DNA from 3 places in the Geobacillus sp. FSL W8-1251 genome. Region 3 is predicted to be linked to each of the others. Evidence: predicted binding sites of a transcription regulator. Region 3 holds the regulator's gene; each other region holds the start of a gene.
What was found. The regulator LexA, encoded in region 3, represses DNA repair genes until DNA is damaged. The targets are predictions, from matches to a motif close to CGAACATATGTTCG.
Positions count from the first base shown of each region.

Region 1: a site for LexA is predicted at 2,771-2,784, ahead of addB (helicase-exonuclease AddAB subunit AddB). Genes of this name have one in related genera too.
Region 2: a site for LexA is predicted at 2,714-2,727, ahead of uvrB (excinuclease ABC subunit UvrB). Genes of this name have one in related genera too.

Region 1 is NZ_JBBOUF010000001.1:993,262-998,327, forward strand. It holds gene addB (helicase-exonuclease AddAB subunit AddB) at 1-2,730, opposite strand, end outside; gene lepB (signal peptidase I) at 2,868-3,422, opposite strand; gene NSS88_RS05085 (TVP38/TMEM64 family protein) at 3,419-4,042, opposite strand; gene NSS88_RS05090 (competence protein ComK) at 4,143-4,682, opposite strand; gene NSS88_RS05095 (hypothetical protein) at 4,809-5,003, opposite strand.
Region 2 is NZ_JBBOUF010000001.1:2,029,781-2,034,846, reverse strand. It holds gene uvrA (excinuclease ABC subunit UvrA) at 1-650, opposite strand, end outside; gene uvrB (excinuclease ABC subunit UvrB) at 667-2,643, opposite strand; gene NSS88_RS10610 (CsbA family protein) at 2,819-3,040, opposite strand; gene NSS88_RS10605 (PDZ domain-containing protein) at 3,055-4,227, opposite strand; gene NSS88_RS10600 (MerR family transcriptional regulator) at 4,448-4,990, shown strand.
Region 3 is NZ_JBBOUF010000001.1:440,005-445,070, reverse strand. It holds gene NSS88_RS02290 (methionine gamma-lyase family protein) at 1-551, shown strand, start outside; gene NSS88_RS02285 (MerR family transcriptional regulator) at 628-1,029, shown strand; gene glnA (type I glutamate--ammonia ligase) at 1,069-2,403, shown strand; gene lexA (transcriptional repressor LexA) at 2,467-3,090, opposite strand; gene yneA (cell division suppressor protein YneA) at 3,242-3,547, shown strand; gene NSS88_RS02265 (YneB family resolvase-like protein) at 3,567-4,220, shown strand; gene NSS88_RS02260 (DUF896 domain-containing protein) at 4,350-4,580, shown strand; gene tkt (transketolase) at 4,681-5,066, shown strand, end outside.

The sequences.
Region 1 (5,066 bases), 550 kb from region 3:
GCTCGCCCGCGCATGCTCGCTCAACACGTGGGTCGTGCGGGCGACAACGTGTTTTAATTTCCGTTTCATATATTCATAGCGAGACGAACTGGACAGCACTTGCTGTTGAATGAGGGGGGCAAGCCGTTCGACCGCTTCATCCGACAGACGCTCGCAATCCGGTTGGGACAGTTCGCTCCAATCAACGTGCTGTTCGCGCAGTCGGTCGGCGATTTGTTTAATGGCCGCATGGAACAACTGGCCGACATCCGGCGCCTCGAGGCGGAAAATGCTTCGCTCCTTCAAGCGCAGCCCGTGTGAAATAAAATGGGCGTACGGGCATTTTTGAAACTGCTCCATGCGCGAGACGCTCGCCTGAATTTTTTTTCCGTACAACCGCCGGCTCCATTGTTTTTTCAACGGCGCGGCTTTGTTTGTATAAAACAGCGCCGACACCGCCTTTTGCACCCTCTCGTTCCATTCCGGGCGGGCGATGAACACGTTGTACACATCCCACCAAAGCGGATCGATGCCATAGTTTCGCTTCCATGCGCGCAGCTGGCTGACCAAATACGTTTGTGTCGCCTGCGGCGCTGTCACAAACGCCTCCGCCTTCTCTTCCGGGGCATCGAACGGATCGTTGCCGCACAAGCGCACCTTCACCTTCGGGAACAGCTCCGACAATTGTTTAATCAGCGGCGATGGCATGAGCGCTTTCCCTTCGCCATCGGCCAGCGGGTATGTAACATACAGCCGTTCGCTTGGACAGGCAAGCGCCAGGTAGATAAAAAACGGGTCGTAAAACAGCTGTTCCCGGCTCCCCGGCGCAAGCGCCACACCGAGTTCGCGCAGCTGCTCCCGTTCGATTTCCGCCATAAGCCCATCCTCTTTCGCCCTGGCCGGAATGACGCCATCGTTGGCGCCAATGACAAACGCATACTTCACGCCGATGAGGCGCGAACGGTCGAGCTGGGCGACGATCACTTGATCGATGGCCGGCGGCACAAGGGAGAACTCAAGCCGGTCAAGCCCGGCCTCGATAATTTTAGCAAATTCGGCTAACGACAACGGTTCCGCTCCGAGCATTTCAACGTATTGGTCAAGCAAATCGATGACCGCGTTCCACACCTGCTCATGCTGGCGCGCTTCCACGAGGCGGCCTTCCGCTTCCGCCTGCGCGCTCATTTGTTCCAGCTTTTTCGGAATCTGCAATTCTTCTAACAAGAGATATAGCGCCGTGCAATACCCGCGCCCGTCCTTAGCCCGGCGCAAACGGCGCTCAAGGCGGCGGAGCGGGGCGGCCAGCGTCTCCCGCCATTCGTTCAACTTGTCCTCAAATTGCCGTTCTTCATCCGTCTGCGGCACATTCAACCCGTCAAGCGCCCGGTAGCGCCGATACGGCCAGCGCTCGCCGCTCGTCCATTTGTCCCCCTTCACCCCATAAGCAAGAACATAGTTTTCGAGTTTGTCGGCTGCCTCGCGCCACATGACCAAGTCACCGTCCAACGGAAAGAGCAAATCCGTCTTCACAGCGCGAAACACCGCCTCATACCGCCAGTTTGTGGAAATTGTTTCCAAAGCAGCGCGCACAAGTTCAATGAGCGGATGATGGTGCATCGGCTCTTTTTCATCCATAAAATACGGGATGCCAAAATCAAAAAACACCGTCTTCACAAGGTCGCGGTACGCCTCCGTTTGGCGGATGACGAGTGCGATGTCGCGATAGCGCGCCCCTTCGTCGCGGACAAGGCGGATGATTTCCCGGGCGACCGCTTCCAGTTCTGCGCGGCGGTTGGCCGCCTCATAAAGGCAGACCGCACCGTCTTCCGCTTCGTAAGGCGGCAGCGGGCGGCGATGAAACTGCGCCTCGAGATGGGCGAGCGCCCCGCTTTGATGACGTCGGTTTTCCGCGAGCACGACCGGCTCTTCAAGCAAAACATCGTTGGCCAAGGCAAGCTCGCGCAACTGGCGGTACGTCTGCGCCGGCAGATAAAACAAGTCGAGCTCGTCCGGCATCTCACCATCATACGGACGGTCGACCGTCAGGCAAACGGTGACCCGCCGGCAATGACGAAGAAGCTGCTCAATCACTATGTATTCTTGCGGGGCAAAATGATGGAATCCGTCGATATAAACATCGGCATCACGCAAATAGCAGGAGCGGGGGATTTGTTCGGCGAGCAGGCGCAAATAATCTTCCGAATCGAGGTAATGGCCGCTTAAGCTCCGCTCGAGCTCTGCATAAACGAGCGCGACATCGCTGAGCTTATCGGCCAGCAGGCGCCGTCCCGGCCGGCTCGGCCCGCTTTCCAGCTCCTCGACACGGCGGCGAAGCTCGTCCGGCGTTAAGCAATACCGCTTGCATTCGGCGATCATCTCATGCAGCTGCTCGACAAAACCGCTTTTGTCCGCCGCGCGGCCAAACAGTTTAAGCTCCTGTTTCCGCTGTTCAATAATTTTGCGAATCATCATTTGCACGCCGACATCGTGGACGTGGTAGCGGTTCATGCCTCCCGTCTCCTGCAAGACGCGCCAGGCGAGGCGGGGGAAGCTGAACACTTGGGCGCGGATCATTCCTCCTGCTCCCTCGGTATGGATTAAGGCGTATTCACATTGAAACGTCATCTGCTCCGGAACGAGGTAAACAATCGTCTTTCCTCTCGGATCTTCCTGCAGCTTGCGGCGGATTTCCGCAAGACACATAGCCGTCTTCCCGCTTCCCGATCGTCCAAGCAAAAAGCGAAGCGACACGGCGATCACCACCATTCGTTTCCTTTATCTTTTCTATTTTAGCACATATGTTCGTATTTGGTAAAGAAAAACTGCCTTCCTTGAAAGCAACCGCTCCCTTAGGCAAAACCGTCGCCGCACCTCGATGCGCCATTTTCTCAAAAATGGAAAGCAATCTCCCGAAACGGCCAATAGCGGAGGTCTACCTTGCCGACCACTTGGCTGATTTTGACGAAGCCGAAATGGCGGCTGTCCCAACTGCTGAGCCGATTGTCGCCAAGGACAAAAATGCAGCCAGCCGGCACCCGCTTTTCTCCCGTCACCTCTTCAAGGGTAAAACCGCCTGTCAGCTTCCCGCTAAGGAGTTGCTGCTTATACGGCCGCAAATACGGTTCATCGACCTGTCGACCGTTAATATACAGCACATCGTTTTTGTACTCGATCCGATCCCCCGGCAACCCGATGACCCGTTTCACGTAATCTTCCTTTTGATTGGCGTGAAACACGACGACATCAAACCGATGAATCGGGGCAATTTCATAACGGATCTTATTGACGATCAGCAAATTGCCGCTTTGCAGCGTCGGCATCATTGACTTTCCTTCCACCATATAATTGCTGAAAACGAAAAAACGGAGCATGGCGACAAACCCGACAGCGGCGAGCCATGGCCAGCGGCGTCCCCGCTTCTTTCCTTGTTTCCGTTTGGTCACTCCCTGTCCTCCTCGCTGCGTTGTTTTTCCGTCAACGAAAATCTTGCCTCTACTCGTTTTCCCGCATACCAAAGCAGCAGCACAACAACAGCGATCGCCGCCGTACGCAACGGCTGGCGGACAAGCGCCACCAAGTCATACCCGATAAAGCTGATCGTAAAAATCATGATCATCTTTCCAAGCAAGACCGCTAATACAAACTGCTGGCGGCTGATGCGTGACAGACCGGCAACGATATTGACAAGCGCCGACGGGGTGAAAGGAAAGCAATACAGCAAAAACAGCGGCCCGAATCCGTGCCGTTCAATCCAGTGCATAAACTGGCGCACTTTTGGATGGCGGCGGACAAAATGAAAGAAACGCTGCTGGCCGATCTTCCGCGTCAGCCAAAAGACGATGAGCGAGCCGAGCGAAGCGCCAATCCAAGAAATGAAAAACCCTTTCCACAACCCGAATGCCGCTGCGTTCGCCATCACAAACACAACCATCGGCAAAATCGGAAAAAACGACTCGAGCAGCGTCGCCGCAATGCCGGGAAATATGCCGAAGGAACGGTAATGGTCGAGTAAGGAAAGCACGTGGTCGAGCGTGAGCCATTGTTTCAAATTTTCCATATTCATCTTTCTTTCTCCATTCAAATGCCGTTTATATTTTTATTTTACACGCTCGGCCGCGCAATTTGAACTTTTGCTTGTGAAAACCCATTTTTTATCATGGCGGTTATTCCGTCACATGCTTTTCTTGCTGCATGCGATATATGTATTGCAGTTTGCGCTCTCTCGCCTCCATTTGCTCCGACAGTTTCGTCCGCAGCTGGGCTGTTCGGTGCAATTGGTTGATGAAAGATTTGCAGGACACATCGAGGACAACGCTTTTCCCGTTGCGGAAGTATACAACCGTCCGCTCATATTTCGCAGGCTCATACCGATAGACATGCATATGCGACAGCCAAACACAGCAGGAATCTTTCGGGGAAGCGGTGGGAAAGAAGTAAATTTCGTTGGACGGTTCAATGGCGATCGGCGCTTTGTGGGTGATGCCGATCACGGCCTTTGTTCCCTCTTTTCTGCCTTGAAAGCTGCAGCCATAATAATCGCAGCTATGTCTAATAATGTCGAGGGGCGTTTGTTTGACAATGTACTCGCCATCTTCCTCGACGACCTTTGCATACAGGTCATTGTTCAACAAATAAGGGAGAATCGCCATCGTATAACGGCTCACGACGAAATGGTTTAGGATGATAAATTCATTTACTTTCATCGTCTCATCTCCTCTCAACGAACTCACCACTCCTATCATACCACCAATAGTTATATTTTTCTATATTTTTAAAAAAGCCAGCGTTTTTTTGCGCAAAAAATCCCATGACGATCGTCATGGGCATTGTCAGGAGTTTTCAAACGTCTGGCCGATTTCTTTCATTGCTAAATACTCGTTCGCTTGCTCGAGCGCCGTATGTTCGCCGACCGAATCGCCTGCATACGTTTCCTCGTTCATCCACGATTGTTCAAAATGGAGATCGGTGCTGACGCGGAATTCGGCAGGGATTAGCTCCGGCAGACTATCTTTTTTCTTTTCCATTTCATCGCCTCCCTCCGTCTATAGAGTGCGCCAGCTTTTTCCTTTTATACGCAAAAAAGCCCG
Region 2 (5,066 bases), 1.6 Mb from region 3:
AGCCTTGATGCGATGCCGTCCTTGATGACAACCCGGTCGACGACGACATCAATCGAATGTTTTTTGTTTTTTTCCAGCTCAATGTCCTCCGTCAACTCGCGCATCTCACCGTCAATGCGAACGCGCACATACCCTTGTTTGCGAATATCCTCCAATGTCTTGGCGTGCGTCCCTTTTTTTCCCGAGACGATCGGCGCCAAAATTTGCATTTTCGTCCGCTCCGGGTAAGCAAGCAGCCGGTCGACCATTTGCTCGATCGTCTGCGATTGGATTTCAATGCCGTGCGTCGGACAAACAGGGCGGCCGATGCGGGCGAATAGAAGCCGCAAGTAATCGTAAATTTCTGTCACCGTGCCGACGGTTGAGCGCGGGTTGCGGCTCGTCGTTTTTTGGTCGATCGAAATGGCCGGCGACAATCCTTCAATCGCATCGACGTCCGGTTTTTCCATCTGCCCTAAAAACTGGCGGGCGTACGCCGACAGCGATTCGACGTAGCGTCGCTGACCTTCCGCGTAAATCGTATCAAACGCCAGCGACGACTTCCCCGACCCGGACAGCCCGGTCAAGACGACGAGCTTGCCGCGCGGGATTTCAACGTCAATGTTTTTCAAGTTGTGGGCGCGCGCCCCTTTGACAATGATTTTCTCCATTCCGTTCACCCGGCCATCATCCTTCCGCTTTCAATTCGAAAATGACGTCGCGCAGCTGGGCGGCCCGCTCGAAGTCGAGCGCTTTGGCCGCCTCTTTCATCTCCGTCTCGAGCGTTCGAATCAGCTCTTCCCGCTCTTGTTTCGTCATCGCTGCCGCCGGCTTCGCCTCGTACATCTCCGTCTCTTCCGCCGCATACGTCGCGCGGATGACGTCGCGAATCTCCTTTTTCACCGTGCGCGGCACGATGCCGTGCTTTCGGTTGTACTCTTCTTGAATCGCGCGGCGCCGCTTCGTCTCTTGAATAGCGATTTCCATCGATTTCGTCACTGTATCGGCGTACATGATCACATGGCCGTTCGCGTTGCGCGCCGCCCGGCCGATCGTCTGGATGAGCGAGCGCTCCGAACGCAAAAACCCTTCTTTGTCGGCGTCCAAAATGGCGACAAGCGACACTTCCGGAATGTCCAATCCTTCCCGAAGCAAGTTGATGCCGACCAGTACATCGTATTTGCCGAGCCGCAAATCGCGGATGATTTCAATGCGCTCGAGCGTCTTAATTTCCGAATGCAAATACGCCACCTTGATCCCCGCTTCTTTTAAATAATCGGTCAAATCCTCCGCCATTTTTTTCGTCAGCGTCGTCACGAGCGTCCGTTCATTCCGCTCGACGCGCTCATGAATTTCGCCGATCAAATCGTCGATTTGTCCTTTTGTCGGACGGACGTCGATCGTTGGGTCAAGAAGCCCGGTCGGGCGGATGATTTGTTCGACAACGCCCGGGCTGTGCTCGAGCTCGTACGGCCCCGGCGTCGCCGAGACGTAAATAATTTGATGGATTTTTTGCTCGAACTCTTCAAACGTGAGCGGTCGGTTGTCGAGCGCCGACGGCAGACGGAAGCCGTGGTCGACGAGCACTTGCTTGCGCGCCCGGTCGCCGTTGTACATGCCGCGCAGCTGCGGCAAGGTGACGTGTGACTCATCGACGATAATCAAAAAATCGTCCGGAAAATAGTCAAGCAATGTATACGGCGTCGATCCCGGCGGCCGCAGCGCCAAATGGCGCGAGTAGTTTTCGATGCCGGAACAAAAGCCCATCTCGCGCATCATTTCCAAATCATAGCGCGTCCGTTGCTCCAGCCGCTGCGCCTCCAACAGCTTTCCTTGGGCGCGCAGTTCGGCGAGCCGCTCCTCAAGCTCTTGTTCGATGTTTTGAATGGCGAGCCGCATTTTCTCCTCGCGCGTGACGAAGTGCGACGCCGGGAAAATGGCGACATGCTCGCGCTCGCCGAGCACTTCGCCCGTCAAGGCGTCCACCTCGCGGATGCGCTCGATTTCATCGCCAAAAAATTCGACGCGAATGCAATGTTCATCGCGCGACGCGGGGAAAATTTCGACCACATCGCCGCGGACGCGGAACGTGCCGCGCCGAAAGTCGATATCATTGCGGTCGTATTGGATGTCAACGAGCCGCCGCAGCAGCACGTTGCGCTCGATTTCCATCCCCACGCGCAATGAAACGACAAGCTCGCGGTATTCTTCCGGCGACCCTAAGCCGTAAATGCATGAGACGCTGGCCACGATGATGACATCCCGGCGCTCAAACAACGCCGACGTTGCCGAGTGCCGCAATTTGTCGATTTCATCGTTGATTTTCGCATCTTTTTCAATGTACGTATCCGTCTGCGGCACGTACGCTTCCGGCTGATAATAATCGTAATAGCTGACAAAATATTCGACGGCGTTGTGTGGGAAAAACTCTTTCAGCTCGCTGTACAATTGACCGGCGAGCGTTTTGTTGTGGGCGATGACAAGCGTCGGCTTGTTGACTTGGGCGATCACGTTCGAGATCGTAAACGTTTTGCCCGTCCCCGTCGCCCCAAGGAGCGTTTGATGTTTCACACCCCGCTGCAAGCCGTCCACAAGCTTGGCGATCGCCTGCGGCTGATCGCCTTGCGGTTCGTACGGCGACACTAATTGAAAACGGCCCTCCACCGTTTCGCCTCCTTCTTCAATCCATCTTTCCCCATTGTATCATATCCTCTGCGCAGATGCACAAAAAACGCGAACTGGTATTCGTTCCAACCTGCACAGCGATTTCCATTCCGTCAGGCCGCTTCCAGCTGCATAGATAAAAAAGCGGACCGCTGCAGATGGGTCCGCTTCTCTGTCATTTCTTTAAGTTGTCCAACATTCGCCCCGCCAACAGAAAACCGGCAATCGTCGAGGCGATGTCGGCGACGATTTCGTGCAGCTCGTCCGTATACCCTTTGGCATACGAGGCGACAAGCAAGGCAACGGTCAACAACAACGCAATGTAACGGTTGTACGTCACCCGCGCAAACAGCAGCAACAAAAGGCACGGGATGATAAGGGCCGCGAGAAACCACATACGTCTAGTCTCCTTTACGACACAGCTTCGGACGCCGAAGAGCCTCGTTGATGAACGAACAGCAGACCAAGTTCGTGGTGGCCGTCTTCATACACCGCTCCTTGAACGAAGCGGATCTCGCCGTTATGGCTGATGACTTCCAGCTTGCAAAACGCGCGGTTGCGCTGGAGCGCCTCGTAAAACTCGGCCTCAGTCTGCACTGGAACGCCGTTCGCTTTTACAATCACTTCACCAATGCTTAACCCCATTTGTTCCGCTTTGGAATTCGGGAGCACCCCGACGATCACCACGCCTTGCGGATGGCGGGCAAACCGGGGCGGGCGGGCGCGGTCGGCGCGGTGACCGGAAAAGGCAATCCACTCCCGCCCAATGATGGCTGCAGCTCCTGCGGCAGCCCCTAGCAACGGATGCCATAATCCGAAGACGGCCAGCACGGCGACAAGCCAAGCGAGGCGAAGCACGCGCCGCCCTTCTTCACGAGCTGCTTCCGCCGGCAGCACGTGCTGCCGGCGCTGCGAAAAGCCGAGAAGAAACGGCACAAGCCAAAACGAATAGCCGTCCCCAGCTGGAATGAGCGGCCACCACGAAACCGACGGCAACGCGCCGTCGGATATCGGCAGCACGACCGGCACAAACCAAAACCGTTGCGTCCACTGCATGCCGACAATCATTCCACGTTTGCTTCTCGCAAGCTGCGGCGAGGCCGCCCCATTTCGCGAGCGGAGAATCAGCCATCCTTCCGCCAACAGCAACAACACAAGCAGGGCGGCAAGCGCCCCTCCATCCGCCGCACCGTCTGACAACAGATGAGCGGCAAGTCCGCTTGGCCCCGCCAAGCCGAGCAAGACGAGCGCTCCGCCCACTGTATAAGCCGGTGAAAGGAGGCGCGCCTCCATCGTCAGGCCAAGCAGGATCGTCAACCCCGTCACCGCCCACACCGCATCCGGCGGCAACGCGAGCCCGATGCCGGACGCAATGACAGACAGCACAGCGCCCGCAACCCATCCCCACGTCCAAAGCCCACGCCATTCTTGCCCCAGCCGATAGACGCGCACATGAAAATCGCGGCGCTCCCGCTTCACCCGCCGCCAGCCGGCACCCCAGGCCAACAGCAGGCCGTAATACAAGAGCGGCTGCCGCCACACATCGGCGACGCCTTCCAACCATTCCAATCCCCAAGTTGCCATCCGCCTTCCCCCTCGCTTCGTTCCCCATTCTTTATCTTCTATTCTACCAAATGACTGGGACAAATCCCATGCCTGCCGCCATCTTTTTTGCCTGAATGGCGAATTTGCGCTGTTTTCCACTTTCTTTGCCGAATGGACACTAGTTTTGTCGCCCGGGCAGGATTTCTTATGCCAATGAAAAAAGGGATATAGAAGAAGACAAAAAAGGAGGAGTGGAACGATGGAGTTAAAAACACCCGACGTTGCCGCCCGTCTCGGAGTGTCGCCAAAAACGATCCAGCGCTGGGTGCGGAAATACAACATTCCGCTGCAAAAAAATGAAGCCGGCCACTACTTGTTTGACGAAAAAACGATCGCCCTGCTTGAGCGGGTCAAATTTGAACAAGGCGCCGCGCTGGAAACGCAGCCGAAAGCAGAACCGAAAACACCGCCGGCCCCTAACCGTCCTTCAACATCGCCGCCGAACGTTCCTATTCATGCCCTGTTTCAAGAATATGTCGGACCGGAAATCAGCCGCGTCTCCCTGCGCCTTGATCAACTCGAGCAGCAACTGGAACAAAAAGCGGATGACGTCGTTTCCGTTCAATTGCTGCACCACCGACGGGAGATGGAAGAAATCACCGCCCGCCTGACCGCCTTGGAACAGCTCGTCGCCCGCCTCGAGCAACAGCTGAATCACCAGCCGCCCGCCCCGCACAATCCGTCCGAAGAACCGAAGCGGAAACGGCGCGGCCTCGGGCGGGTGATGAACTTGTTTGTCTAACCGCGCAAAGGCACAATCAGCCCCACCAAACAGGCAACGAGTTTATCGTGCGCTCTGCCTTAGGCAGGGCGTTTTT
Region 3 (5,066 bases):
CGAAAACGGGCGGCTACATTGTCGGCAAGCGGGAATATGTGGAGGCGTGCGCCTATCGGATGACCTCGCCGGGCATTGGAGCGGAAGTCGGTCCGTCGCTTTACAGCTTGCCGGATATGTATCAAGGCTTTTTCCTTGCGCCGCACACCGTGGGTCAGGCGCTCAAGGGGGCGGTTTTTACGGCGGCGATGCTCGAGCGGATCGGACTAAAAACCTCGCCATCGTGGAAGGCGAAGCGCACGGATTTGGTTCAGTCCGTCCGTTTTGACGATCCGGAACAAATGGTGGCGTTTTGCCAAGCGATTCAGGCTTCCTCCCCGGTCAACGCTCATTTCACTCCGTATCCGAGCGACATGCCCGGCTATGAAGACAAAGTGATCATGGCCGCCGGCACGTTCGTGCAGGGCGCGAGCATCGAGCTGACGGCAGACGGGCCGCTGCGGCCCCCATATGTCGCCTACGTGCAAGGCGGGCTGACGTATTCACACGTCAAAATCGCCATTTGTTCAGCCGTCCACCGTCTGCTTGAGCAACAGCTCATTTGTTTGTGAGAAAATATGACGCATCATTGACTGTTTTCTTGACATTATGGTAAAATGAAGGTATCAAAAGCGAGGAGGAATTGGCATGAGCAGTCATATTCGTCGTTCCATGCCATTGTTTCCGATTGGGATTGTGATGCAGCTGACCGACTTGTCGGCTCGGCAAATCCGCTATTATGAAGAGCACGGTCTCGTTTCGCCAGCGCGCACTGAAGGCAACCGGAGGCTGTTTTCGCTCAATGACATTGACCGCTTGCTGGAAATTAAAGATTTGATCGACCAAGGCGTCAACTTGGCGGGCATTAAACAAATTTTTGCCGCGCGGGAGGAAGGACGCCACCAGCAGGCGGAGAAAGTCGAAAAAGTAGGAAAACCGAAGCTGTCGGACGAAGAACTGCGCGAAATTTTGCGGAATGAATTGCTGCAGGCCGGGCGGTTCCAGCGCGCGTCGCTTCGCCAAGGAGATCTCGCTCGCTTCTTTCATTAATGACGGAACATGATTTCCGAGCCGGGGAGGAGTTTGGACATGGCAAAATATACGCGTGACGACATTTTACACATCGTCAAAGAGGAAAATGTCAAGTACATCCGCCTGCAATTCACCGATATTTTGGGGACGATCAAAAACGTCGAAATCCCGATCAGCCAACTTGAGAAAGCGCTCAATAATAAAATGATGTTTGACGGGTCTTCGATCGAGGGGTTTGTCCGCATCGAAGAATCGGACATGTATTTGTATCCGGATTTGGACACGTTTGTCATCTTCCCGTGGACATCGGAAAAAGGAAAAGTCGCCCGCTTTATTTGCGACATTTACAATGCGGACGGCACGCCGTTTGAAGGCTGCCCGCGCTACAATTTAAAGCGCGTGTTGAAAGAGATGGAAGCGCTCGGCTTTACGGCGTTCAACTTGGGAGCGGAACCGGAGTTTTTCCTCTTTAAGCTCGATGAAAATGGCCGTCCGACGATGGAACTGAACGACCGCGGTGGCTACTTCGACTTGGCGCCGACCGATCTTGGGGAAAACTGCCGGCGCGATATCGTGCTTGAGCTTGAGGAGATGGGCTTTGAAATTGAAGCGTCGCACCATGAAGTTGCCCCGGGCCAGCATGAGATCGATTTCAAATACGCTGATGCCGTAAAAGCGTGCGACGACATTCAAACGTTTAAACTCGTTGTCAAAACGATCGCCCGCAAACATGGGCTGCATGCGACGTTTATGCCGAAGCCGATTTTTGGGATTAACGGTTCGGGAATGCACTGCAACTTGTCGCTGTTTCGCAACAACGAAAACGCCTTTTTTGATCCGAACGGCGATTTGCAGTTGAGCGATACGGCCCGGCAGTTTATTGCCGGCGTGTTGAAGCATGCGCCGAACTTTACAGCTGTCACCAACCCGACGGTCAACTCGTACAAGCGGCTTGTTCCGGGGTACGAGGCGCCATGTTATGTCGCCTGGTCGGCGCGCAACCGCAGCCCGCTCATCCGCATTCCGGCTTCGCGCGGCATGAGCACGCGCATTGAAGTGCGCAGCGTCGATCCGGCGGCGAACCCGTACTTGGCGATGGCCGTGCTGTTGGCGGCCGGGCTTGACGGCATTCGCAACAAGCTCACTCCTCCGGCGCCGGTTGACCGAAACATTTACGTCATGACGAAAGAAGAGCGGCTTGAAGAAGGCATTGTCGATTTGCCGGCCACGCTGCATGAAGCGTTGGAAAACTTGAAGTCCGATGAAGTGATGATTCACGCGCTCGGCAAACATTTATTCGAGCATTTCGTCGAAGCGAAAGAAATTGAGTGGGATATGTATCGGACAACGGTTCATCAATGGGAATTGGACCAATATATGGAACTCTACTGATTCATAAAAAAGCTGCCCCGTTTTTTTCAGGGCAGCTTTTTTATGGGCGCAGGCCGGCACGAGTCAGTCGAACAGGCGATAGACGCCGATCACTTTGCCGAGAATCGTGCAGTCGCGGACGATGATCGGCTCAAGATGGGCGTTTTCCGGCTGCAGGCGGATGTGGTCTTTTTCCTTGAAAAACCGCTTCACCGTCGCCTCGTTGTCTTCCGTCATGGCGACGACGATGTCGCCGTTGTTGGCCGATGACTGCTGGCGGACGATGACGTAGTCGCCGTCGAGAATGCCGGCTTCGATCATGCTGTCGCCCATCACTTCAAGCATAAACAACTGCTCCTCGCCAGCGGCGAGCCGCTTCGGCAGCGGAAAGTAGCCTTCGATGTTTTCCACCGCTGTAATCGGTTGACCGGCCGTCACCTTGCCGATGATCGGCACCGAGATGATCTCCTCTTTTTCTCTCTCCTTGGCCATATCGTTGTCCAAAATTTCAATGGCGCGCGGCTTTGTCGGGTCGCGGCGGATGTACCCTTTGCTTTCTAGGCGCGCGAGATGCCCGTGGACCGTCGAACTTGACGCCAGTCCAACCGCTTCCCCAATTTCCCGCACCGACGGAGGATAGCCTTTTGTTTTTACTTCCTGTTTAATAAACTCTAAAATTTGCTGTTGTCGTTTTGACAGTTTCGTCATTGTTTCACACCTTTCGCCACATCATTTGCCTTCATTATACCATGCGGAAGACGAAAAAACAAACATAGGTTCGAGTTTTTTATTGACACAAACAAATGTTCTTGACTATAATGAAGGAAAGCGAACAAACATTCTAGAAAGGGTGGGGAGAATGGAGAAAACGTTGCTGCACTATGTTTTGTTTTCATTTTTGTTTTCGCTCGTGTTGGCAGGGTTCGTTTACGCCAGCAGCCCGGTCGATAAAAAAGAATACGTGACGATCACGGTCGCTCCCGGCGATACGCTTTGGGGGCTGGCAAAACAGTACGAACAGGAACACCATATGCCGCCTGATGAGTTCATCCGCTGGGTCGTCGATGTCAACCATTTGCCGAGCCCGCGTCTTGCCACCGGTGAACAAATTGTCATTCCTGTGTTAAAATCAAAGCAGGGCGGCTCGGTGGCCGTCAATCAGTGATGGAAAGAAGGGAGTGGCCATGAGGGCGGTCATTTACTGCCGAGTCAGCACGGACAAAGCGGAACAGGAAACGTCACTCGCGAGGCAACGAGATGAGCTCGAGCAGCTGGCGGCCGAGTGTGGATTTGAAGTCGTGAAAGTGATCGCCGAGCAGGCGAGCGGTTATGAAGCCGACCGCGACGGCGTGTTGGAGCTGCTTTCGCTTTGCGAGGAAGGCGAGGTCGATGTGCTGCTCATTCAAGATGAAACGCGGCTTGGGCGCGGCCATGCGCGCATGGCGGTGCTGCATTGCTTGAAAAAGCAAGGGGTGAAAATATACAGCGCCAGCCACCGCGGGGAGATGCCGCTGTCGGAGGCCGATGAGATGGTGTTATCCATCATCGCGATTGTCGAGGAGTACCAAAGAAAAATACATAACGCCAAAATTAAGCGTGGCATGCAGCGAGCCATCGCCAGCGGATACCGACCGGAGCGGAACCTAAGGCGCCGGGGCGAAAACGCCGGGCGCGATCGAATCGATCTGCCGGTTGAGGAGATCGTCCGCTTGCGCGAGCGTGGACTGACGTTTGCCGATATCGCCGCGACGATGCGAAGCTTCGGCTACGAGGCGTCCAAGGCGACCGTCCATCGGCGTTACCAGGAATATATGGACGAGCAACAAAGGCGGCGTTGATCGTGTACTGCGCCTGACCCTAAAGCGGCGAGCGGGCAAAGGAAGCCAAGATGCCATCCTTGCCATCTTCCCGGTTGATCAGATAAGATAAAACAGAGTGAGAATATGGCAGATAGGAGAAGATGATCAATGCTTGCCAAACATAAATTAGCCCGCATCAATGAACTGGCGAAAAAAGCGAAAACGGCCTGCTTGTCGGCCGAAGAGGCCCTCGAGCAAGCGAAGCTGCGCCGTGAGTACATTCAAGCGTTCCGCAAGGCGATGACCGATATGCTCCATACAGTGACCGTCATTGACCCGAACGGCAACGACGTGACGCCGAAAAAATTAAAGGAAAGCCAGCGGCGGCGCTTCCATTAAACGGTCGAAAGAGGGGTGGACCGGAAAATAACGTTGTACAAGCCGATCGATTTTCTATATGATAGTAAATGACACCATGTTAATGAAAGGGAGGAAGACGATGGCGCATTCAATCGAGGAGTTGGCGATTACGACGATTCGAACGCTGTCGATTGACGCGATCGAAAAAGCGAAATCCGGGCACCCGGGCATGCCGATGGGCGCGGCGCCGATGGCGTACACGCTTTGGACAAAATTTATGAATCATAACCCGGCGAATCCAAACTGGTTCAACCGCGACCGGTTTGTCTTGTCAGCCGGGCACGGGTCGATGCTGCTTTACAGCTTATTGCATTTAAGCGGCTACGATGTCACGATGGATGACTTGAAGCAGTTCCGCCAATGGGGAAGCAAAACGCCGGGCCATCCGGAATACGGCCATACGCCGGGCGTGGAAGCGACGACCGGCCCACTCGGCCAAGGGATTGCGATGGCGGTCGGCATGGC